3 regions of the Paenibacillus sp. ISL-20 genome follow, and region 2 is predicted to be linked to each of the others. Evidence: riboswitches for the same ligand, from Rfam matches in the RefSeq annotation. Region 2 holds a riboswitch; each other region holds the start of a gene.
What was found. Region 2 has a riboswitch for ZMP and ZTP ahead of rpiB (ribose 5-phosphate isomerase B). Riboswitches for the same ligand answer to the same signal wherever they lie in the genome.
Positions count from the first base shown of each region.

Region 1: it holds a riboswitch for ZMP and ZTP, as region 2 does, so the genes downstream of both, purT (phosphoribosylglycinamide formyltransferase 2) here and rpiB (ribose 5-phosphate isomerase B) in region 2, are expected to answer to the same signal.
Region 3: it holds a riboswitch for ZMP and ZTP, as region 2 does, so the genes downstream of both, J7E85_RS01965 (bifunctional 5,10-methylenetetrahydrofolate dehydrogenase/5,10-methenyltetrahydrofolate cyclohydrolase) here and rpiB (ribose 5-phosphate isomerase B) in region 2, are expected to answer to the same signal.

Region 1 covers NZ_JAGGRD010000053.1:74,461-82,630, forward strand. The annotation lists gene J7E85_RS26735 (MATE family efflux transporter) at 85-1,443, opposite strand; gene purT (phosphoribosylglycinamide formyltransferase 2) at 1,764-2,924, opposite strand; ZMP/ZTP riboswitch at 3,006-3,086, opposite strand; gene J7E85_RS26745 (LysR family transcriptional regulator) at 3,150-4,025, opposite strand; gene dapA (4-hydroxy-tetrahydrodipicolinate synthase) at 4,138-5,037, shown strand; gene J7E85_RS34960 (ATP-binding protein) at 5,281-6,723, shown strand; gene J7E85_RS26760 (GNAT family N-acetyltransferase) at 6,751-7,203, shown strand; gene J7E85_RS26765 (YdcF family protein) at 7,234-7,854, opposite strand; gene J7E85_RS26770 (GNAT family N-acetyltransferase) at 8,000-8,170, opposite strand, start outside.
Region 2 covers NZ_JAGGRD010000036.1:297,262-305,431, forward strand. The annotation lists gene J7E85_RS22160 (FtsW/RodA/SpoVE family cell cycle protein) at 1-443, shown strand, start outside; gene spoIIR (stage II sporulation protein R) at 692-1,387, shown strand; gene J7E85_RS22170 (L-threonylcarbamoyladenylate synthase) at 1,769-2,935, shown strand; gene J7E85_RS22175 (manganese efflux pump MntP) at 3,017-3,580, shown strand; gene J7E85_RS22180 (low molecular weight protein arginine phosphatase) at 3,635-4,222, shown strand; ZMP/ZTP riboswitch at 4,313-4,394, shown strand; gene rpiB (ribose 5-phosphate isomerase B) at 4,509-4,973, shown strand; gene J7E85_RS22190 (TIGR01440 family protein) at 5,056-5,640, shown strand; gene J7E85_RS22195 (serine hydroxymethyltransferase) at 5,731-6,981, shown strand; gene upp (uracil phosphoribosyltransferase) at 7,326-7,955, shown strand; gene wecB (non-hydrolyzing UDP-N-acetylglucosamine 2-epimerase) at 8,020-8,170, shown strand, end outside.
Region 3 covers NZ_JAGGRD010000001.1:352,262-360,431, forward strand. The annotation lists gene J7E85_RS01945 (recombinase family protein) at 1-31, shown strand, start outside; partial or broken gene J7E85_RS01950 (CobW family GTP-binding protein) at 55-951, shown strand; gene J7E85_RS01955 (hypothetical protein) at 993-1,388, shown strand; gene J7E85_RS01960 (YolD-like family protein) at 1,428-1,679, shown strand; ZMP/ZTP riboswitch at 1,788-1,867, shown strand; gene J7E85_RS01965 (bifunctional 5,10-methylenetetrahydrofolate dehydrogenase/5,10-methenyltetrahydrofolate cyclohydrolase) at 1,933-2,781, shown strand; gene J7E85_RS01970 (LacI family DNA-binding transcriptional regulator) at 3,097-4,089, shown strand; gene J7E85_RS01975 (glycoside hydrolase family 32 protein) at 4,270-5,775, shown strand; gene J7E85_RS01980 (sucrose-specific PTS transporter subunit IIBC) at 5,772-7,193, shown strand; gene J7E85_RS01985 (Cof-type HAD-IIB family hydrolase) at 7,368-8,168, shown strand.

The DNA of each region.
Region 1 (8,170 bases), on a different contig from region 2:
GAACGAATGCATGGCTCTTGAACAACAGAATGATTTCTGTTCATAAAGTCATGATTCGTTCTGATTTCAATTGTGTAAAAATCCTTACGCCTGAACAGGTACGGAGACGGGTTTAGCAGGCGCGCTTAATCTTTTAATGCTCAGGTAATAGGCAATGCCGAGCGGAATGACAGCTCCGAGCCAAGCCAGCGGATTTGCCAGGCTTGCGCCGAGGAACCCGATCTGCGCGGTCAGGAAGATGGCTGCCAATACCCGCATAATCAGTTCCATAATGCCGGCTACGGTTGGGATAAAGCTCTGCCCCAGTCCCTGCAGCGTGAAGCGGTAGATGAACAACAGCGACAGCAGCAAATAGGTGCTGCCGTTCGATAAGAAGTACAGCCTGCTAAGGGACAGCAATTCTTCCTCTCCTTGACCGACAAAGAGGCTGACGGCTGCAGGACCCGCAAATATAACCAGCAAGCCCACGGCGAGGCTGAAGGATCCCGAGACCCATATGCATTGTTTAACTCCAAGCTTGATTCGGTCTATGCGATTCGCTCCGAAGTTCTGGGCAGCAAAAGTCGCCATCGTAATGCCAAAGGAACTCATGGGCTGCGTAGCAAGCATGTCAATCTTCTGAGCTGCCGTATATGCGGCTACGGCCGTTGCCCCAAGACCGTTAAGCGTAATCTGTAGAATGATGGCTCCAATCGCAATGATGGAGGCTTGGAAGCCCATCGGAAAACCGACCCACATATGCTTGCGTATAAATGTCCAATCGATGGACCAATCGGCATTCTTGAACTGCAGAAGCGGAACTTTTTTGTGAATGTATAATAAGCAGAGCAGGCAGGAGAACAGCTGCGATACCACCGTGGCAAGCCCCGCTCCGGCTACTCCCATCTTGAATACGAGAATAAATAACAGATCAAGTACGATGTTCAGAATGCTTGCGACCACCAAGAAGAGAAGCGGCGTCCGGCTGTCCCCAAGTGCTCTGAGCAGGTTAGCCAGCAAGTTGAACAGAACGGCTGCGCCAACACCCCAGTTAATAACGATTAAATACGAATAAGCATCATCCAAAATTTCTGCCGGCGTGTTCATCATGACGAGGACGGGCCTCGTAAATATGACACTCACAATGGTGAGGAAAACCGTGAATACAAGACTAATCCATATACTTGTTCCCACGCTTTTGCGGACGCCCGCGATATCCTTGGCGCCAAAGCGCTGCGCCGTTATGATGGACAAACCTGCCGTCAAGCCTTGGGCAAAGCCAATGACAAAAAACAAAATACTGCCCGTCGAGCCAACAGCCGCAAGTGCGTTTACACCAATAGTACGCCCCACGATCAGGGTATCCGCCATATTATAAAATTGTTGAAAAATATTTCCGATCAAAAGCGGGATCGTAAACATGATAATCAGCTTGATCGGACTTCCTTGCGTCATGTCTCTCATGTAGATTCTCCTATGCCGTCATAAACGTTCCTCTATATATTTATTTGATATTATAATGCTTTAAATATGCCTATAGAGCATCGCATTAAGAACATTATAATGGGTGAAGGTCGTTTGTATTCTTGTGTATCTTATCATGAAAGAACATAAATTTCTGCATATTTATCATCAAAACCAAAACAAGAACAGGTTATCAGCATTTGAACCGTTCGTAGCCGATTTTGATCCATGATCTTTCCATAACAGAAGAGGCTAACCGGTTATTCCGGTTGACCTTTTCAACATAATATAATGAGCTCTATCAATGGAATCCCGATGATTTATGCTTCTTCAACAGCAAGCTTATCCAAAGCCAGCTTCGCACGCGAGCGGGCTTCCTCCACTGTGCCGGCGGTTGACAACGCAACTGCGATCCGTCTTCCGATCTTGGTCACCGGTTTCCCAAAAATGCGCAGCTGCGTATTCGGAACAGCCAGTGCTTGCTCGGCGCCGGTAACTGTATAATTCTCCAGCTCTCTCGCCGCTTTAAGCGGACGGCTGGCTCCCGGCGTTATCAATTCGATCTCCGGGATCGGAAACCCAAGAATGGCACGGACGTGAAGCGCGAATTCAGATAAATTTTGCGTGACCAGTGTAACCAACCCGGTATCATGCGGTCGCGGAGACACCTCGCTAAAATACACTTTATCCTCAGTCAGGAACAATTCAACCCCGAACAATCCATAACCGCCAAGCTCATCGGTAATTTTCCTTGCAATATATTTAGCTTCCTCGATTTGCTCTTCCGACATATTGTGTGGCTGCCAGGATTCGATATAGTCCCCGCTCTCCTGAATATGTCCGATTGGCGCACAGAAGCTTGTTCCATTGACGGAACGAACGGTCAGAAGCGTGATCTCCGACTGGAATATAATGAATTCCTCAATGATCACTCTTCCGTTCTGCACACGGCCGCCCTCCATGGCGATGTTCCAGCAGGACTCGATATCTCCTTCGCAGCGGCATACGCTCTGGCCTTTACCTGAGGAGCTCATCAGAGGTTTAATTACACATGGAAACCCCATGTCCAGAACAGCCTGTTTAAACTCCTCATAAGTATCGGCAAATCGATAGCCCGCAGTAGGCAGCCCTAACTCCTCTGAAGCTAACCGGCGAATCCCTTCTCGGTCCATCGTAAGCTTTGCAGCTCTGGCAGTAGGAATAACCCGGTACCCCTCTTCCTCCAGCTTAACCAGTTCCGAGGTAGCCAGCGCCTCGATCTCAGGTACGATCAGGTCCGGCTTCTCCTGCTCAATGATTGCGCGCAGTTTCTCCCCATCCAGCATATCGATGACATGGCTATGATCGGCAACATGCATGGCAGGAGCGTCGGCATAACGATCGACGGCTATGGTTTCCACACCCAGTCTCTGTGCCTCAATCACGACTTCTTTTCCCAGTTCTCCCGAACCTAGCAGCAGTATTTTCTTCGTTTTTAACATCGTTGTTTTATCCCCTTTTCGTAGTTTCAGAGACTTATAGAATCAGAAAATAATAAAGAGGTAAGGGAAGTAAACTTCCCTTACCTCTGCCCAGGCGTACGGCCGTCGTCATCTATGTGCTCCCTCATGGTCCCCCATGCTGCGCCAGTCACACATAAACCTATACATTGTTGTTTAAATCATACTGAATCTTCCCGTTAATTGCAATATCACCATTAGGCGACATTAGGATTTAGACTTCAGCATATCGATTGCATCCTTCAGCGATTGAGAAAACCACTTCTTGGGGTGAATAACCAACTGAATGTCCAGTCGAATGTCGGAATGCGCAAAGGGAAGAATCGCAAGCTCACCACGTTTGATTTCCTCCTCTGCTACCATCTTCGGCAATAATGAGATGCCCGTACCGGACGTCACATATCTCTTGATTGCCTCCGGATTGCCCAATTCCAGGCCTATTCGCATTGGAACTCCGCTAGCACGCAGCACCTTTTCCAACATCATGCGGTAATTACAACTATCCTCGGGCATAATCCATTCGGCATCAGCCAGGTGTTCTAGCTCTATGACAGGTTTAACAAGAAGCGGATGATTCGGATGGGCAATCAGCAGAAGGGGCTCTTCCCGAATAGCGATCCAATTCAAGGAGGAATCCTCTGGTTTTCTATCCAAAATAAGACCGAGATCATACTCGCCCTCTCTCACCTTACTGATAATGCTATCTTCACGATCCGGTTGTATACGGATGACAAGATCTTCATGCCTTTGTTTCAGCTGGTGAATGACGGACGGAAGAAAATAAGCGGCCAGCGAGTCTATCGTTCCGATCGATAAGGTGCCTCCACCTTGCTTGGTCAGCTTTTCCTTCGACTGCTGAAACAGATCCAGCATTTGAACGGCATACTTAAACAGCTCCTCACCGGACTTCGTCAGGCGCAAGCCTCTGCCATAACGTTCAAACAGCTTGACGCCATATTCCTTCTCCAGCTTCTGAATCTGGGTGGTTACGCTGGATTGAGCATAACCCAACTCATTCGCGGCTTTCGTAAAACTCTGGCGAATCGCAACCTCCCTGAAGGTTTGCAGGTAGATAAGTTCCATCGCTCTCTCCTTATCAATAATATTGATAATAACTATCTATTATTATAGATAACTCCGATCTTAATTCCCATGTTAAAAGTATAGCCATCACTCATGAATTGGAGGAAAGGTTATGTTGAGTCAGCAAGAACTGCATGGCATTTTTGTTCCTGTGATCACTCCCTTTTTACAGGATTACGAACTGGATCTTCCTTCTTATCATCATTATTTGAAGAGTTTGTTATCCTACGATATTCAGGGATTGGTCATCAACGGAACGACCGGTGAAGCGCCGACCGTAGCTTGGGAGGAAGTCGTGCAGGTTGTGGAGGAAACGCGGGGGAGTCTGGGCGGACGGCTATTACCGCTCATCATTGGTACCGGTACGAACGATACGGTATCCAGCATAAAGCGAACGGAACTGGCAGGCCATATCGGTGCTGATGCGGTATTGGTCATCACGCCGTATTACAGTCGCCCTTCGATCGATGGCATTCTGCAGCATTTCCGAAGGGTGGCCGAGGTCGGGATCCCGGTAATTCTGTACGAAGTTCCATCGCGTACTGGAATCCGGTTACCGGTTGATGTCATAAGAAGAATCATGGAGATCCCCGGCGTGATCGGGATGAAAGACAGCACTGAGAGTACGGAGCTCATGAGAAGCTTATCCCATTACGATACGAAGCCCGTTCTATGCGGCAACGATGTCCTCTTTCATGAAATGCTGGTTCATGGAGCCTCTGGTGGAATATTGGCGTCGGCCAATGTGAATACCGAGGTTTTCATTCGGGTGTTTCAATTAGCTGCCCAAGGAGATTACTCTCGATCCGAAATGGAGTTCGAAGGCCTGCTTCCCTACATTCGTAAGCTGTTTGAAGAATCCAATCCCGCTCCGCTAAAATGGTTGCTTGCCAAGCAGGGTATCATCTCATCGGACACCCTTGGACTGCCTATGGGACCCATTACGGATGAGCTTAAGCTCTCATTAGATCATGCAATTCAACAACTGAAAAACACCGACTTCTCGGTGTAACCTGCTTTCTCCTCGAGAACGGCTAGGCGTACTCGCTGCTTTGCCATTCTTAAGCTGAAAGATTCATATTATGGGGCATGCACACTTTCAATTCAGGACAAATGTGATGGATGATGCAGATATTTATGCGAAAGTATGAAATTCCTGCTTAGATCTATCGCTTTAAAGGATTGATGAATGATTTCGACCCACTTATAATATGGGTACATTCAATCCTCCCAGAATTTTGAAAGGAGATTTGCAGTGCTACCCTATTCCAGCCCTAATCATGATTTTGCCTTTGAACAATCTGTAATCGGAATGGCAATGGTATCGCTTGATGGAACGATTCTCAAGGTGAATTCGGCACTATGTGATCTATTGGGATACACACAGCAGGAGTTAACTGCCGGGGCGCCGCAAGAAGAAAACAGCTTCCGCGAATTATTCAATCAAGTGGTTCAGAACGCGAGTGCCGCTCAAGATCATCAGCAATCCATAACCCAGTTTGAATATATTTACCACCATCCATCCGATCGTGAAGTATACCTCAGTGTACGTATCAGCGTTAAGCAGGACCTCGAGCAAAGTCGCCGTGACTATTTGGTACAATTCGAAGATCGAACCTTGCTGAGACAACTAATGAAGCAGCTTGAGCTGAAGGAACAAAAGCTTAATGAGGATGAAAATTCATTTCTGCAGCTTTTGGAGGGGCTTCCCCTCTCCGTATTCATAACCAAGAAAAGCATTGTGCACTATGTTAATTCAGCGGCACTCAGGCTTATTAACGCAGCTCATCCCCGTGACATCCTGGGGATATCAACTGATGTGATCGTTGACGTATCATACCATAACGAGCTATTCAAACGAAGGGCAAGGTATGCCGAAAGTGGAGAGCTCGGAAGCTTCAATTATCTGATACGCTGTCTGGACGGACAAAAGAAGATGGTCACCGGGTTCACGTTAATCATCAATTATGAAGGCGAGAAGGCGGCGGTCGGGATCTTCAAAGACATCACAGAGCAGCTGATGGAAGAGGATCGTGTGATGCAATCCGAGAAGCTGACCACCGCCGGCCAGTTAGCCGCCGGCATTGCCCATGAAATTCGGAATCCATTAACTTCGATTAATGGATTCGTGAAGTTGCTGCGATCCGCGGAGCGCAGCAACGAGCTTTATTTTGAAATCATTGAATCGGAGCTCAAACGCATCGAGCTCATTGTCAATGAACTCCTGGTACTTTCGAAACCGCAGGGCGTTCACGTCAGCGGACCCATCGACGTCTATGCCATTATGGAACAGATCATTACGCTTATGAAGGTTCAAGCAGCCCTCAAAAATATTGAGATCATCCCTCATTATCCGAGGGTACCGATCTTCGTCCAGGGTGAAGTCAACCAGCTTAAGCAAGTATTCATCAATCTGCTGAAAAATGCCATGGAAGCGATGAATCAAGGTGGCACCATTACCCTGGACATTCTGCACAACGCTCAAGAGGTTCAAATTATCGTGCAGGATGAAGGGGTTGGAATGACGCAGGAGCAAATCCAATCCCTGGGACAGCCTTTTGTTACAACCAAAGACACCGGGACGGGACTCGGAATGATGATTACTAAGAACATTATTCATAATCATGGCGGAACGATGAACGTAGAGAGCATACCTGATCACGGGACAACCTTTACGATCCATTTACCGGCTTTATAACGCATACATATTATCGGAGGAAAAGGCATGGACAATCAGGAACCAAAAACACATAAACAATTTGCGATGGACTGCTTCAATCAGGTATGGGATATCTTGGAGAACAAACAACGTACACCGGAAGACGAAGAAAACATGATTCACATATGTCACAGCTCGTTTTGGCACTGGACACGGGTTGAAGATCATACACAGCGCAACCTTTCCATTGGATATTGGCAGCTCTCCAGAGTGTATGCGGTAGCGGGTCAAGGCGAACAAGCACTGCGTTATGCCAAGCGCTGCATCATTGTCGGATCATCGGCAAGCCTCGAACCATTCTATATAGGTTACGGGTATGAAGCGGAAGCCCGTGCCTATCTGGTCCTGGGAAACAAGGAGCAAGCTATGGCGTCCAAAGAAAACGCGACAAGGTATCTCGATAGGGTAACCGACAAGGAGAGCCATCAGATGCTTGCGAACGATCTCAAGAATCTGTAATAGGACACGGCCTTCCTCTGGGCAGACCCTTTATCGGAATGGTGCAACCAGTTGATAACCGATATGATAAAAGACTTCTCTGATTAAAAAAGGGACTTTGCTTCTCAGGCTCTGATACGCACTCCGGGATGTGGGTGAAGGATTGGCTTCCAGCCCCAAATCTTCTGCCATCATCATCGCCCGCTTCATATGCAGCGGGTCACTTACAATAAGGTAGGAGGACAGCCCTGCTGAATCTCCTACCTTATTGGCATAATGCAGATTTTGCTCGGTGATCCTCGAAGCCGTTTCGATAAGGATATCGCTCTCTGGAACACCGTGCTTGATGGCATACTGCCTGGCGACTTCCGATTCAGCAAGTTCATCCTCCGAACTACGTCCCCCTGTAAATATCAGCTTGTCTACGTACTGACGATCATACAGCCATAGTGCATGATCGATGCGTCCCCGAAAAACAGGCGAAGGCTCCCCCTCCCATACAGCAGCCCCCAGCACTATTGCTGCATCAGCCGGGATATTTACTGTTCTTTGTGCGTAGTTCCAAATGGTGCTGCCCACATATATCGTATAAATCAACAGGATTCCAACTAGTCCCAGCATAACTCGAATCACCATACGCTTTCTTCTGCCTGCCGGCATATTTCGCATCATGTTGCACCTCCAAGCCCAATCTTAATCTAGCTAAGGCATCCGTTCTAAGCAAGCCGCCCTTATTCACAGATTTCAGAAAAAATAAGCCCAATGCACCTCATTGTTATGAGAGATACATTGGGCACAGCATGTTAAAACATCAGAACTATGAAATAGTACGCCATTCAGACTTTAGCATAGCATAGGAATACTCATCCCACCAAATATCGCCACGAGGGATACACTGTTGAAAATAGCCTTCTCTCCTCATGCCCAGCTTCTCCATCACCCGGTACGAGGGTGTATTCTCGGGCTGGCATGTCGCAATGATTCGATG
Region 2 (8,170 bases):
GCGGCATGAGTGGCGAGGGTTACATGCAGGGATCGTCGATCCAGTCGGGCAGGGTGCCTTATGCGTACTCCGATTCCATATTTGTGCAGATTGCCGAGGAATTCGGTTTTATCGGATCTTCCGTCCTGCTTCTGTTATATTTTATCCTGATCCATCGGCTGATCCTGATCTCCCTGGAATCCCGAGAGCGTGCGGGGCCGTTTCTTATTATAGGGGTCGTGGCCATGTTCTTATATCAGATCTTCGAGAACATCGGCATGTTTATCGGCTTAATGCCGTTGACCGGGATTACGCTGCCCTTCATCAGTTACGGGGGAACTTCCCTTGTGATCAGTATGGCCAGTCTGGGGGTCGCCATGAGCGTGAAGCTGCATGGACAGGAAGTGGAGGAAGATATGCCGGATCCGCATGCCTATCGCCCGGCCGCTTCTAAGCAGGCCTAACCTTTTCCTTGCGGGAAGCTCAATAATTGACCTATCTCCAGCGAAAAAATGTGGGGCACGGCAATCAGACGAACTGAATAACCAATCTTGGCGAAGATGCGATTCCCGTGGGAGTCGCATCTTTTTTTTGGTTCGTGCTGCATCAATCTATGATTTTTATATCAATTGCTAGATTCTACGTTTATATCTTTGTCCGGCGGACATACTGATAGCATCATAGAGATGTTCATAGAGAGGCGGCTGGCAAGATGAAAAATTATAGTGAAACCCTCCGTATTATCGTGAAGAAAATGGTTGTGCTCTTATCCTGTATGTTTATGGTCATTATGGCGTGGGAAGGACAGCAGATTGATGCTTCCGTTGTTGGCGGTCCGATCCCCGAAGAATCGATACGACTTCGCATTCTGGCGAATTCCGATAGCCCGTCCGATCAGCTGGTCAAACGAGAGATTCGTGATTCGGTCGTTGAACAAATGCAGCTCTGGGTCCTGCAGCTGGAGAACCCGCAAAGCCTGGAAGACGCCAAAGAATTAACCCGGCAGCATCTACCGGAAATCCGCCAATTGGTGGGTGAAGAGTTGAAGAAAAGAGGGATTGCGTACAGTTACACTGTTGAGCTTGGCGTTGTGCCGTTCCCGACGAAGTTATACGGGGGTACGGTGTATCCAGCCGGTGATTACGATGCGCTGCGGATTTCTTTAGGAGAAGGTCAAGGGCAGAACTGGTGGTGTGTCCTGTTCCCGCCGCTGTGTTTCATCGATGGTGGCAGCGGGGATGCGGCGGCGCAGCCTGTTGACACAGGTATCCAAACGGTTTCTGCTGAGGCTGGCGAAACTTCCCAAGAGGAAGCTCCGAAGAATGCAGGCGATAGCGAACCGGAGGTCCGCTTCTTCTTGTGGGATATGTTCCGTGGCATTTGGAACTGGGTGGTAAGCCTGTTCTAGGATATGAATGAGTTGATTTTCAATCCTGATCGGGTATGATAAACTTTGATGTAGAAGTGCGTGTTCAAAAAGGTGGATTTTCAGCACCGAGAAGGTTGGATGAAGCTAGGGACTGAGGAGCAGAGCGTACGTTTTGGGTACGTGAGCACCGGAAGGCCCGGCTGAATTCAAGATTCGATGCCGAGCTGCCTCCTGATTCGCTTCGTGATCAAAAGCGGACTTTTTGAACAACCTCTAGAAGAGTGCTTTCTCTTTGGCGCGACTGGTTTGAATGAGAACCGGCACGGGACTGAAGAACGAAAAGCGCTTTTTATTTTGGGGCATAGGCAACACTCGCATTGGAGTTTATATATTTCATATACAGAAAGTTTGGGGATAGGAATGGATCAAAAGCGGAACGGCATGGAATCTAACCAGCAGCGGGATAACGGCTTCCGCCAGGCTGCTGCAAAATCAACCCAAGTGTGGCACGTCTCGAACTCGCTCTCTAGGGAGAGCTTGAGTTTGGAGAAGGAGGCAAAGCAGGCGCTTGAGGAAGCGGGGCAGGTGCTCGAGCTTGGTGGAACGGTGGCCTTTCCGACGGAAACGGTCTACGGGCTTGGCGCGGACGCCGGCAATACGGAAGCGGTCGAGTGCGTCTTTGCCGCGAAAGGCCGGCCGTCGGACAATCCATTGATTGTGCATATTTCGGAGCTAGCTCAGCTTGACGGTTTGGTCCTTCATGTAAATGAGACGGAACGGGCGCTGATGGCAATGTTCTGGCCTGGGCCGCTGTCGCTGGTACTGCCCGTTAAGCCGGGTGCTGTCTCTCCTCGCGTGACGGCGGGGCTTGATACCGTTGCTGTGCGGATGCCGGATCACAACGTGGCGCTGGCTTTGATCAGCGCCGCCGGGCGTCCGCTGGCCGCGCCGAGCGCGAACCGTTCCGGTCGGCCAAGCCCGACGCTGGCCAGCCATGTCCTGGAGGATCTGGCCGGGGCGATCGACGGCGTGCTCGACGGCGGCCCGGCCGGGGTTGGCGTCGAGTCGACGGTGGTGCAAGTCGGCGAAGACGGGGCCGTCACGGTGCTCCGCCCGGGCGGCGTCACGGCCGAGCAGCTTGCCGCCGTTGCGGCAAGCGTGCGCATGGACCCGGCGCTGCATCGCGCCGCCGGGGAGGGGGAGAGCCCGGCGCCGCGCTCGCCGGGCATGAAGTACACGCACTACGCACCGAAGGGCGCGATGTGCGTGGTGCAGGGTCCGCGTGCCGACGCGGTGTCGGCACGCATCGCGGCCGAGCTTGAGGCGGCCGCCCGGCGCGAGGAGGTGACAGGCGTGCTGTCATTCGACGAGCACATCGGTCACTACCACGCGGACGTTGCCGTCTCGCTCGGCAGCCTGGCCGCGCCGGAGGAGGCGGCCCGCCGGCTGTACGCCGGCCTGCGCCGGTTCGATGACGAAGGCGCGACCTTCATTCTGGCCGAAGCGTGCCCGGAACAAGGCCTCGGGGCAGCCGTCATGAACCGGCTGTTGAAGGCCGCGGGACACCACATCATCGATGTGAATTGAGCTGCTGAATGAACGCTTTTGGCATCATTTACCCCTTGTCCGCATATGGTGTACAAGACCATGGGACTTGGGGGAATGGGCATGCTGGAGGCGTCTGTCCAATCGGGACAGCTTGCGGCGATTCTGCTGATGGCGGTTGCACTCGGGCTAGACGCATTTTCGCTTGGAATTGGAGTCGGAATGAGAAGCGGTATGCGCTTAGGCCATATGCTGGGCATCAGCTTCATGATCGCGTTGTTTCATATGTTGATGCCGCTGCTGGGCTTATTTGCCGGCCGCTATGTAGGCATGTTACTGGGTCACGTTACAGGGCTTGCGGCCGGCGGACTGCTGCTTCTGTTAGGCGGGCATATGATGTATAACGCCTGGCGGGGCGGAGAAGGACAGCGAATACATCCTACCGCATTTTTAGGCATGCTGCTGTTTTCGCTTAGCGTCAGCATCGACTCCTTCTCCGTAGGCGTTTCGCTCGGGATGTTTGTGGATGATGTACTGTTGATCGTGATCTCCTTCGGGATCGTGGGCGGTTTGCTGTCTATTCTCGGTTTGCTGCTTGGCCGTCAGGTAAGCAATAAACTGGGGGAGTACGGTGAAATGCTGGGTGGGCTCATTTTGGTTATATTTGGTATCATGTTTATCTTTTGACGTTATATTTGTTACAATAACCCCAAAGAACCTACTAACGGGAGGAACGGGACCTTGAAAAATATACTGTTTGTCTGCACGGGAAATACCTGCCGCAGTCCAATGGCTGAAGGTATGCTGCGCAAGCTTGCCAAACAACGGGGCATCCCGCTGGAAACGAAGTCCGCCGGTGTCTCGGCCGTGGATGGAATGCCGGTGTCCCATCATGCGGAGTCCATACTACGAGACCAGGATATCCAAGAACGCTTGGTGTCCAAACCGTTGACTGCGAATCTGGTGGAGTGGTCAGACTTGATCCTGACGTTGACCCAGTCGCATAAGCAGTATGCTATAAGGCAGTTCCCGCACGCCGCAGACAAGATGCATACGCTGAAAGAGTTTGTTGAGGATGACCGACAGGTGCTGGATGATCTGCGGGAGCAGGATAGTCTGTATGCGGCGCTTGAGCTGGCCAGATCGCTAGGCCGCGACGTCAGCGACCGTGACCGGGAGCGTCTGATCGAGCTGCGCCAGTGCATTCCGAGCTTCGATATCTCCGATCCTTTTGGAGGCTCGCGGGAGGAATATGAAGCGACGGCTGCAGAGATTCGGACGGCGTTGTTCCGTCTCTTGGACAAGCTGGAGGCGGATCGGCATAGCTAAGCCTTGCTTTGATCGATATGAAGCCTACCATTGGGCTAAAAAGCCACTTGCCTTTCACATGGTATTGCTTTAAGATGAAGTTGAAAAACAATGATCCGGTGTAACTGGCGACGAAGTGGATGAAACCACGATGGAGCATCGGAATATACGGCCGGTCGCCTGGGCAAAGAGCATTTGGAGCACAATACGTGCGCCGACTGCTCTTTTTTCGTCTTTTGCGCCCGATTTGGGTTATAATGAAACAAGCTAAAACGCAAAAGCGAACATACGAGGGGGTTTTTCATAGATGAAAATTGCATTGGGTACGGATCATGCCGGCATTCGTCTGAAAGAGGAGATCGTGGAAGTCATTCGGGGTCTTGGACACGAGGTGGAGGATCTGGGCTGCGGCTGTTCCGATTCCGTGGATTATCCCGATTATGCCCTTCCTGTGTGCGAGAAGGTAGTCTCGGGTGAAGTGGATCGCGGCATTCTGATCTGCGGTACGGGAATTGGCATGAGCATTGCGGCCAACAAGGTGCCGGGCATTCGCTGCGCGCTGACACATGATGTGTTCTCAGCCAAAGCAACGAGAGAGCATAACGACAGCAACGTGATTGCGCTGGGTGAGCGTGTCGTCGGTCCCGGACTTGCTGCCGAAATCGTCAGCGCATGGCTGACAACGGATTTCAGTCATGGCGAGCGCCATATCGGCCGCGTGAACAAGATCAAGGCCATCGAGGAGCGTTACCTGAAGAATGAGTCGCGATAATTGAATGCGTAATACAGCTGCGGCTATCGTGATATGGGAATGAAGCATCTTCTGTGAAAAAAATCATCGGGAGGACTGTGACATGACGGATATCTCCAAGGTTTCCTTGAACGAACAGACAGCGCGGATTGTCCGCGAACTGGCCGAAGCGGCCGTGTTAGGACCCGGTAAAGTGCTGGTCATCGGCGCCAGTACCAGTGAAGTGGTCGGACGCCGGATCGGTACAGGCGGCGCTCTTGAAACGGCGCAGCAGCTCCTTCAGGGCATTGCCGAGGTTCAAGCGGAATTCGGTTTCGCGGTGGCTTATCAATGCTGTGAGCATCTGAACCGTGCGCTTGTCATGGAACGCGAGCTGCTCGAGCGGCTGGGCTTGACGGAAGTAGCGGCTGTTCCCATTCCAGGAGCGGGCGGGTCGATGGCTTCCGCGGCTTACCGCAGCATGAAGGAGCCTTGTCTTGCGGAATCGATTGAAGCACATGCGGGAGTTGATATCGGCGAGACGCTGATCGGCATGCATTTGCGGCGAGTGGCGGTTCCGTTCAGACCGACCGAGCGTTATATCGGCGAGGCGCGCGTAACCGCGGCTTATACCCGTCCGAAGCTGATTGGCGGAGAACGCGCGGTGTACCGGCTCGAGCAGAGGGATGATTCCACACTATGCGATTGATTCAAATGAGAACTCGCTTTTTTAATTATGACAACTTGTAGTATTGACTTTGCAAGAAAAAATAACGATTGATTATGGGAGGATATGAACATGATGGAACATTTGCGGAAGAGTGACCCGGCTGTATTGGAAGCGATGGATTTGGAGCTGAAGCGTCAACGCAGCAACATTGAGCTGATTGCCTCTGAGAATATTGTTAGCGAAGCGGTTATGGAAGCAATGGGGACGGTGCTGACGAATAAATATGCGGAAGGCTACCCTGGCAAACGCTATTACGGTGGCTGTGAGCGTGTGGATATCGTGGAAGATATCGCCCGTGACCGCGCCAAAGAACTGTTCGGAGCCGAACATGCCAACGTTCAGCCGCACTCCGGTGCGCAAGCGAACATGGCGGTATATTTGGCAGCTCTGAAGCCTGGAGATACCGTGCTCGGCATGAACCTGGCCCACGGCGGCCATTTGACTCACGGAAGCCCGGTTAACGCTTCCGGCCTTCTGTACAATTTCGTTGCCTACGGCGTGCAAGAAGACACGTTCCTGATCGATTACGACGAAGTCCGCAAAGCGGCATTCAAGCATCGCCCTCGTCTGATCGTGGCGGGAGCAAGTGCCTACCCTCGCATCATTGATTTTGAACGGCTTGCTGCCATCGCGAACGACGTTGGCGCGTTGTTCATGGTTGATATGGCTCATATTGCCGGTCTCGTTGCGGCAGGTCTTCATCCGAATCCGGTTCCGCATGCCCATTTTGTAACGACAACGACGCATAAGACGCTTCGCGGACCTCGCGGCGGTATGATTCTGTGCAAAAAAGCTTGGGCGCAAGCGATCGATAAAGCGGTATTCCCTGGCTCCCAAGGCGGCCCGCTTATGCATGTTATTGCTTCCAAGGCCGTTGCACTTGGCGAAGCATTGGATCCGTCCTTCAAGACGTATGCAGAGAACGTTGTGAAGAACGCGAAAGTGCTGGCCGATACTCTGATCGAGGAAGGCTTGAACATCGTATCCGGCGGAACCGATAACCACCTGATGCTGGTGGATACCCGCAATCTGGACATCACCGGTAAAGACGCGGAGAAAGTTTTGGACTCCATCGGGATTACCGTGAACAAGAATGCCATCCCGTTTGATCCAACCAGCCCGTTCGTAACGAGCGGTATCCGTATCGGTACCCCTGCGATTACTTCCCGCGGTATGGATGAGCAGGCGATGGTGAAAATCGCGAAAATTATTGCCATGACATTGAAGCAGCCAAAAGACGAGGCAACGCTTGAAAAAGCTGGCCGTTTGGTGGCTGAGCTTACAGATCAATACCCTCTCTATATTGAAATGAAATATTAATCACAGTCTCCTCCGCAGAAGAAGCCTATGATAAGAGGACCCCGCCTGATGCAGGTGGGGTCCTTTTAAGAGCTATAAACATTCTGGCCAGATTGCTATGCTCTCATTTTCCCAGTCAGGTAGCTTCGCGGTTAGCATCAATATAGGCGAAAATGGAAAACCTAGGTTCAGGGCAGAAGGAGATCCGGTTTAGTTATAAGGTCAAAAACTCATGGAATAAAACATGACCCGTGCAGGTGTCAATTGACTAGAGGGAATGATATAATAGACAGGATTTATGGAGCTCACAAATATTTTACGCCCATATTGAAATAACATTTGTACTCAAACCGGAGGGACCAGACATGGGAAAATTGGTGATTTGTGATCACCCGTTGATTCAACACAAACTTACATTTATCCGCGATATGCGGACTAACACAAAAGACTTTCGCGAATTGGTAGACGAAGTCGCGACTTTGATGGCTTATGAAATTACGCGGGAGGTTCCTCTTGAATCGATATCCGTGCAGACGCCGGTAGCTGAAACCCAAGGCAAAGTCATTTCCGGCCGCATGCTCGGCTTGATTCCGATCCTGCGCGCCGGTCTAGGCATGCTGGATGGAGTTGTCAAGCTGCTTCCTGCAGCAAAGGTAGGGCATGTCGGATTGTTCCGTGACCCCGAAACGCTTCAGCCTGTTGAATATTATACGAAGCTTCCAACGGACGTTACGGAACGGGAATTGATCGTCATTGATCCGATGCTCGCGACGGGCGGATCCGCCATCGCTGCTATCGACGTGCTGAAGAAACGCGGCTGTACCCAGATCAAGATGATGAACCTCGTGGCTGCACCGGAAGGTGTGAAGGCTGTCCATGATGCCCATCCGGACGTGGACATTTATGTTGCTGCTCTCGATGAGGGCCTTGACGACCATGGCTACATCGTACCGGGCCTTGGGGATGCAGGGGATCGGCTGTACGGCACGAAATAAGAGCCGATTAAGTCATTCGTACGTCTTGAATATTTGAAAACAAGCAAAGAGGGGTATTTCAAACATGTCAAAAGTGAAAGTGATGACGATATTTGGGGTCCGCCCCGAAGCAATCAAGATGGCGCCGCTTATTCTGGAGCTTCAACGTCACCCCGAGCATATTGAATCGGTCGTTTGTGTTACTGCGCAGCATCGGCAAATGCTGGATCAGGTGC
Region 3 (8,170 bases), on a different contig from region 2:
GGTAGATATTGAGTATCATTTTGGGCTGTAGATTATTAATACTACAGTGATTATATTAGCGAGCCCGTGCCTGTTGCGCAGACCTTTGTTTATCCAGATGAGGTATCCGGTGTACAGCTGTCCGACCTAGCACGGCTGGATTGCATGGTGACGGTTGTAGACGCGAACCGATTCTGGAAAGACTTCTCTTCGGGCCAAAGCCTGCTCGATCGGAAGGAAGCGCTGGGCGAAGAGGATACGCGGGAAGTGGTGGATCTGTTGATCGACCAGGTTGAGACGTGTGATGTGCTGCTGTTGAACAAATGTGATCTGGTAAGCGAAGACGAATTGGCCAAGGTGGAAGGCATACTTCATAAGCTTCAGCCAAGCGCCAAAATCATACGTACTGTGAAAGGACAAGTCGCACCTGCGGAAATTCTGAATACCGGTTTATTCGATTTTGAGAAAGCCAGTCAGGCCCCCGGCTGGATTCAGGAGCTTCAGAAGGAAGAGCATGTGCCAGAAACGGATGAATACGGCATCAGCTCTTTTGTTTATCGGAGAAGAAGACCGTTTCATCCGGAGCGGCTGGCAGCATTCATGAGTTATTGGCCGGAAGAGGTCGTACGCGCGAAAGGGATCGCTTGGCTGGCAGTGCTTGAGGATGTTGCGGCAAGTCTAAGTCAAGCGGGTCCTTCGATTCAGTTCGGGCCAGCTGGATATTGGGTGGCTGCTTTAACCGAGCAGGAACAGCAGGAACTTATTCAGAGTGAGCCGGATGTGCAGCGAAAATGGGATGCCGTCTGGGGGGATCGGATGACCGAGCTCGTGATGATCGGGATTGGGATGGAACAGTCACTAATCGAGCAGGAGCTGGACGATTGTCTGTTGACCGATCAGGAAATGCAGCTGGATTGGTCGACGTTTAACAATCCGCTGCCATGGATGGCCATCGAAGAGCTATCACTGTAAGGTTATATTTTTTTGATTAAAATTAATCGTAATAATTACGAATGGATAAGGAGCCACTTGAGGGCTTTACAGGTAATCTAGAATATAATCCCCTTTGCGTAGACAGTGCTGAAGAAGAGCGCTACAGTTTACTTAAGGGGATTTTTGTCATGGAAAAGTTCATAAAGAAGAATACGAAAGAAGCAGGGGAATATGCGGAAATTCATCATTTAAAAACTCAATTGCAGGAAAAGTTATTACCCTGTTTAGAAAGCGCCCTTCAGAAGGACCGGGTTTTAAAAAATCATTTAATGATGTGGTCAATCTATTTATCTGTCCAGAACTTATACCTATCAAGTCCAGAGCACCTGCTTTGTATTTGTTGTATAATAGGAAGAATAGGAAGAAGATTCCCAATTCATGTTTCGATGATAGCTTTAACGTATTTCAGAATGTAATGCTGACGCATGAGCAACATCAATCAGGAGGACAAGGTAATGGCAAAAGCAAAGGTTCCAAAGAGACCCACTAGAGATGAGTTTGTACTGGAAGAACTCGGAAATCAGCTTACGGAAGCTTACCAGGAGGAATCGGTTATCGTGCTGACGGTCTGGGGAAGGGAAGAGGCGGTCCGCGGGCAAATCGATCAAATGGACTCCCGAACAGGGAAGGTACATATGAAACAGAATGGCGTTATTACGAAGGTTCCTTTTATGGACATTATGGAAGTGAATTATCCGAGAGACTAATCAGAATCATGTGTGCTTCCCGCAAATGAATCAAAGAGATTGTGATTTAAAGCGGTCGGCTTCATACCCGGTAGCGTGAAGTCCAAAGTCGTGGTATATTAAAAAAAGTTATCTATGTGTTACTGGCGTAGCTTGGGGTACCAAGAGGGAGCACATAGGATCATATGCCGTACGCCTGGGCAAGAGGTAAGGAGACGATCAGTCGCCTTGCCTCTTTATGTTTTTTAATACAATGGCGAAGGAGCGGATTAGCATGAGTAAGGAACCCGTAATTTTAGATGGAAAAAAGGTATCCGACGATATCAAGGCCAAGCTGGCTGTAAAGGTACAGGAGTTGAAGTTGCAGGGGGTAACGCCTTGTCTGGCAACGATTCTGGTTGGCGATGATCCTGCTTCGGCGACCTATGTGCGGATGAAGGGAAATGCTTGCGAGCGGCTTGGCATCATATCCAAGAAAGTAGTGCTGGAGACATCGACAACGACCGAGGAGCTGATTGCTGCGATTCAAGAGCTGAACGAGGATCCGAATGTCCACGGTATTCTGCTGCAGCATCCGGTACCGCATCATATCGATGAACGGGCAGCCTTTGATGCCATTGACATTAAAAAAGACGTGGATGGAGTAACCACGCTCGGTTTCTCGCAGAATGCGTTTGGTTTTGCCGATTATCCGTCTTGTACGCCTGCTGCGATTATTGCGATTATGGATTATTATGATCTGCCGATCGAAGGGAAGCATGCCGTGGTGGTCGGACGCAGTCCGATTCTGGGTAAGCCGGTATCGATGATGCTGCTTAATCGCAATGCTACCGTTACGATCTGCCACTCGAGAACGAAGAACCTTGGGGAGATTGTGTCCCAGGGAGATATCGTGGTTGCGGCCGTAGGCAAGCCTAATTTCATTCAAGGGGACTGGATCAAGCCGGGAGCCGTCGTATTGGATGCCGGCTATAATCCAGGCAATATCGGCGACTGCGATTACGATGCCTGCGCGAAGTTGGCATCCGCAATTACACCAGTACCTGCCGGTGTTGGCCCCGTTACGATTGCTACATTGCTGAAGCATACCGTCGAATCGGCTGAGCGAACCGTGCAAGGTTAACAGTAACCATGTAATAACGGGATAAGGCACGGTCCATTTGCGCGTCCCGAAAGGGGATTTGCATGGAGAATCCCCCTTTGAATCGCTTCGTTCCTCGCTAGAATCTGGAACGCAGAAAAGTATTGCCCATCAAATGCTCGGGGTGGAGTCTGCATTTCACGGATACCTGGACGTCATGGTATAGTTAGGAAAAAGCAAAATCGAAGGGGAGAGATTCATGCACAAACAACTCATTTCCAGTTGTGCTGCGGAGCAAGGAGCTGTGGAGGATAATCTGTTCGTTGCAGCGCCGCAAGCGGCTCCCGGGAGCACCGAATGAAGAACACGATTGCAGATATTGCCAAAAAAGCCGGAGTTGCCAAAAGCACCGTCTCCCGTTTCTTAAACGGAGGTTCTGTCAGTAATGCAACACGCCGTAAGATAGAGCTGGTCATTCAGGAAACCGGTTATATTCCGAATTCGTTTGCACAGAGCTTGAAAGCGAAAAAAACCAGCATGATCGGTACCATTGTGCCCCGTCTGGATTCATTCTCAGCATCACAGACCGTTGCCGGCATGGATGAAGAATTAAGAAAACACGGTTATCAGCTTCTCATTATTAATGCAAGCCAGGACTTATCCAGGGAGATTGAAGCGCTGTATGATCTCGCCAGACAAAAAATATCTGGGATTATTTTATTCGCCACTCAGGTGACGGAAACGCATCTTGCAGCGATTAAAGAGATCGGCGTCCCCGTCATCCTGCTCGGACAACAGCATAAGGATGTCCACAGCATGATATATAACGACTATGCCGCAGGTTATGACATGGGCCGATATGTGCTGTCCATGGGACACCGTCATATAGCTTATATCGGCGTGACGGAAAAAGACGTTGCTGTCGGAGTTCAGCGGAAGGAAGGGTTTCTGAAGGCGTTAAGCGAGTATGACGAGGTGGAGGCGGTTCTCTATGAGAGTGGGTTTAAGATGTCGGATGGTGTAAAGACCGCATTGTCCATTTTTGAGTTGAACCGAACGCTGCCAACTGCAATGGTCTGCGCTACCGACAACATCGCGTTAGGCGTTATGAAAGCGGCTCATATGAAGGGCATCCAGATCCCCAACGAACTCTCCGTTACCGGATTTGGCGGATACGACGTTACCGAGGTAATTCATCCCGGATTGACAACGGTTAAATATGGATATTCCCAAGCGGGCCACCTCGCCGCTCAGCATATCATAAAGCTGGTCAACGACGAGCCTGTGGATTTCCTGACGGTCATGAATTGCGATATGATTCATCGGGAAAGCGTTGACAATCTAAAATAGGTATTTTATACTGAAAAAAAAGGAACCGGTTCCAATACTGCTTTTGCTTGGTATTGGAGCTGAGTTCATTATTTTTAACCCTGATTGGAACCGGTTCCGTTAGAAATGGGTTAGGCTGATGTTCACGCATAGCATGATCAGTTTGTTTTTTGAGAAAGCCTATATACAAGGAGAAGAGACATGGACAGAGAACGGAGATACCGACGCCTGGATCAGGCCTCTCCTGAAGAGATTGCCTCCTTGAAGGAGCAAGCGAAACGAAGCGAATGGAGGCAGAGGTTTCACGTACAGCCCATCATGGGCTTGCTGAATGACCCCAACGGATTTTCTTATTATAACGGGAAATACCACTTGTTTTATCAATGGTTTCCTCTGGGCACGTTTCACGGCCTGAAATACTGGTACCATACCTCCTCCACGGACTTGGTGCACTGGCAAAACAAAGGCATCGCCATTGAGCCCGGGTACTCGCATGATGCATATGGCGCCTATTCGGGAAGCGGGATCGTGAAAGACGACAAACTGTATCTGATGTATACCGGGAATACCCGGGATGAGGAATGGAACAGGCATTCTTATCAATGCATGGCCGTGATGGACCGTGTTGGCACCATCACGAAGCTCGATAAGCCGCTGATTGACCGTGTGCCGGACGGATATACCGAGCATTTCCGGGATCCGAAGGTATGGAAAGACGAAGACCTGTTCCGGTTCGTCATCGGCGCCCAAAGGGACGATCAAACAGGAACGGCTGTCGTGTATGAATCACCGGATTTGCTGGATTGGTCATACAAAGGGGAAATCCAGACCCGTCTTGAACATTTCGGCTATATGTGGGAATGCCCCGATTATTTTGAACTGGAAGGACAGGGCGTGCTGCTGTTTTCGCCGCAGGGGCTGAGTCCGCAAGGCGACGAATTCCGGAACGTTTACCAATCTGGCTACATCGCGGGCAAGCCGCTGGATCGGGGGACGCTGGAGTTTGAACACGGCTCCTTTTACGAACTGGACAGAGGTTTTGATTTCTACGCACCACAGACCATGGTGGATGAGAAAGACCGGCGCATCATGGTAGGCTGGATGGGCTTGCCGGAGGTCGTCTATCCAACCGATTCGCATGGCTGGGCGCATTGTTTGACGCTTCCACGTACGCTCTCGTTCCGTGAGGGTAAGCTGATTCAGCTGCCTGTCCCCGAGTTGGAACTTCTTCGTGAGACGACAGCGATGGAAGCAGCGGATACGCTTTACAGCGAAGTGAAGAGTTATGCAGGGGTTGAGGGAACCGTATTCGAGATGACATGCGAGTTTCATGGGATCGAAGCGGACGTTGTTGGCATTGAATTTCGAGCTGGCGAAACGGAGCGGACCGTCATCTGGTATGACGCCGTCAGGCAAAAGGTTACGCTAGATCGCTCATCATCGGGTGCAACGATTGTGAGTGATTACGGAACGACACGAACCTGTATGCTGCATAACAAAGCAGACTCGATCAAATTCCATCTCTTTGTGGATATTTCTTCGGCAGAAGTGTTCGTCAATGATGGCCAAGAGGTGTTTACGAGTCGGATATTTCCCAAGCAGGACAGCCGTCATATTCGATTTTTCGCAAAAAACGGCAGCACTGGCTTAAAGGTCACGAAGTGGGATCTTGCCCAAGCCGTAAAAGATATAGAAGGGGATGAATGAACATGGCAGCGGATAATCGGAAAATTGCAAGGCAGGTAGTGGAAGCCATCGGTGGCAGGGAGAACATCGCTTCCTTTGCCCACTGTGCTACGAGACTCCGAATTATGGTTCACGATCAGAAGAAGATAGACCAGAAGAAGGTCGAGAATATCGATAAGGTTAAAGGAGCTTTTTTTAACTCCGGCCAATATCAAATCATTTTCGGAACAGGAACCGTTAATCAGATTTTTGAAGCGGTAGAATCGCTTGGGCTTGAGAGCACAAGCAAGGATGAGTTGAAATCCGAGGCGAAAAAATCAGGAAATCCGTTTCAGCGGGCGATTCGCACGTTCGGTGACGTCTTTGTGCCGATTATCCCGATACTAGTCGCCACAGGTTTGTTCATGGGATTACGGGGATTATTGACGCAAGAAACCGTCCTCGCCTGGTTTGGAGCGACGCCCGACGATATTTCGCCTAATTTTCTGCTTTTCACCCAGGTACTGACGGATACGGCTTTTGCTTTCTTGCCAGCATTGGTGGCATGGTCCGCATTCCGGGTGTTCGGAGGCAGCCCTGTGCTTGGTATCGTGCTGGGTTTGATGCTGGTTAACCCGGCTCTTCCCAACGCATATAGCGTGGCGAACGGTTCGGCCGAAGCGCTCATGCTCTTCGATTTCATTCCGGTTGTCGGATATCAGGGTTCGGTCCTGCCAGCCTTCTTCATCGGACTGCTGGGCGCGAAATTCGAGAGATTTTTGAGAAAGCGTATTCCTGAAGCGATTGATTTGATCGTTACGCCATTTTTAACCCTGCTCGTTATGATCATCCTTGGTCTGTTCGCAATCGGACCCGTGTTCCACTCTCTGGAAGAGGTAGTCATGAACGTGACCACCTTCTTGCTGGAGCTGCCGTTCGGCATTGCGGGTCTTGTGATCGGCTTCTTCAACCAGATTATTGTGGTCACGGGCGTGCATCATATTTTTAATTTTCTTGAAATTCAGCTTCTCGAAAAGACAGGAAGCAATCCGTTTAATGCGATCGTGACAAGCGCCATGGCAGCTCAAGGCGCAGCTTGTCTGGCTGTCGGACTCAAGACGAGAAACAAAAAACTAAAGGCATTATCGCTGCCATCCGCATTCTCGGCCATGCTGGGAATTTCGGAACCGGCGATCTTCGGGGTCAACCTCCGTTACGTCAGACCGTTCGTTATCGCCCTGATCGGCGGTGGCGTGGGCGGTTTCATGGCTTCCATCTTCCAGCTTGAGGCTACGGGTATGGCGATTACCGTTATTCCCGGTACGCTCTTATACTTGAACAGTCAGCTTCCACTTTACATTTTGTGCAACTTAACAGCGATGGCTCTAACTTTTGTGTTGACTTGGTTGTTCGGATTCAATGATAAAATGCTCGATGAGGTTCGCTCGGAAGCGAAATAATTATTTATATTTATTCGATTTTTGATATCATAAAAACCGCGCTCCGGCGCGGTTTTTATGCATGATCGGGAAGCGTCCGATCGACCTTGCAGAAATAATGGCTTGCTCTGAAATGCTTTTCATCATTTACAATATGGTTACTGGCAAGAATATACGGAAGAGGGGCGAGTTTTATTGAATAAGAAAATCATATTTTTTGATATTGACGGGACGCTGCTGGATCATGAAAAGAAGGTTCCAGCTACAACCAAGGAGTCCATTCGTGAGTTAAAGGAAGCCGGGCACATCGTCGCCATAGCGACAGGGCGCGCTCCTTATCATTTTGAAGAGCTGCGGGAAGAGCTCGGTATCAATTCTTATGTTTGTTTGAACGGTCAGTATGTGGTTCATGAAGGCAAACCGATATATGGAAATCCATTAGCACAAGACGCCTTGCAGCAGCTGACAGAGCAGGCCGTGGAGCTTGATCATCCGATCATATATGCCGGCAGTGAGGCCATGAAGATGAACGTAACTCAGCATGTTCATATCGATTCAAGCTGGGGGGAACTGAAACTCACGATCCCGGAATATGATCCCGAATATTACTTGGGCAGAGATATTTATCAGGCTATTGTATTCTGCACGGAGGAAGAGGAAGCTGCTTACGTGAACAGATTCGAAGGTCGGTTCGATTTCGTTCGATGGGGCCCTTATGGAATCGATGTGTTGCCGGCTGGCGGCTCCAAAGCCGGAGGGATCAAACAATTGATTCAGCTGCTTCAGATCGATTTGGAAGATAGCATCGCATTTGGCGATTATCTGAATGATCTGGAGATGCTGTCGTACGTGGGCTACGGTGTGGCGATGGGCAATGCGCCGGAGATTGTCAAGCAGGCGGCCAGATATATAACCCGGGATGTTGATCAAGATGGTATACAGTACGGCCTTCGTATGTTGGGTCTCCTGGGCAAGGAAGCGCAGGAGATCGTATAGTT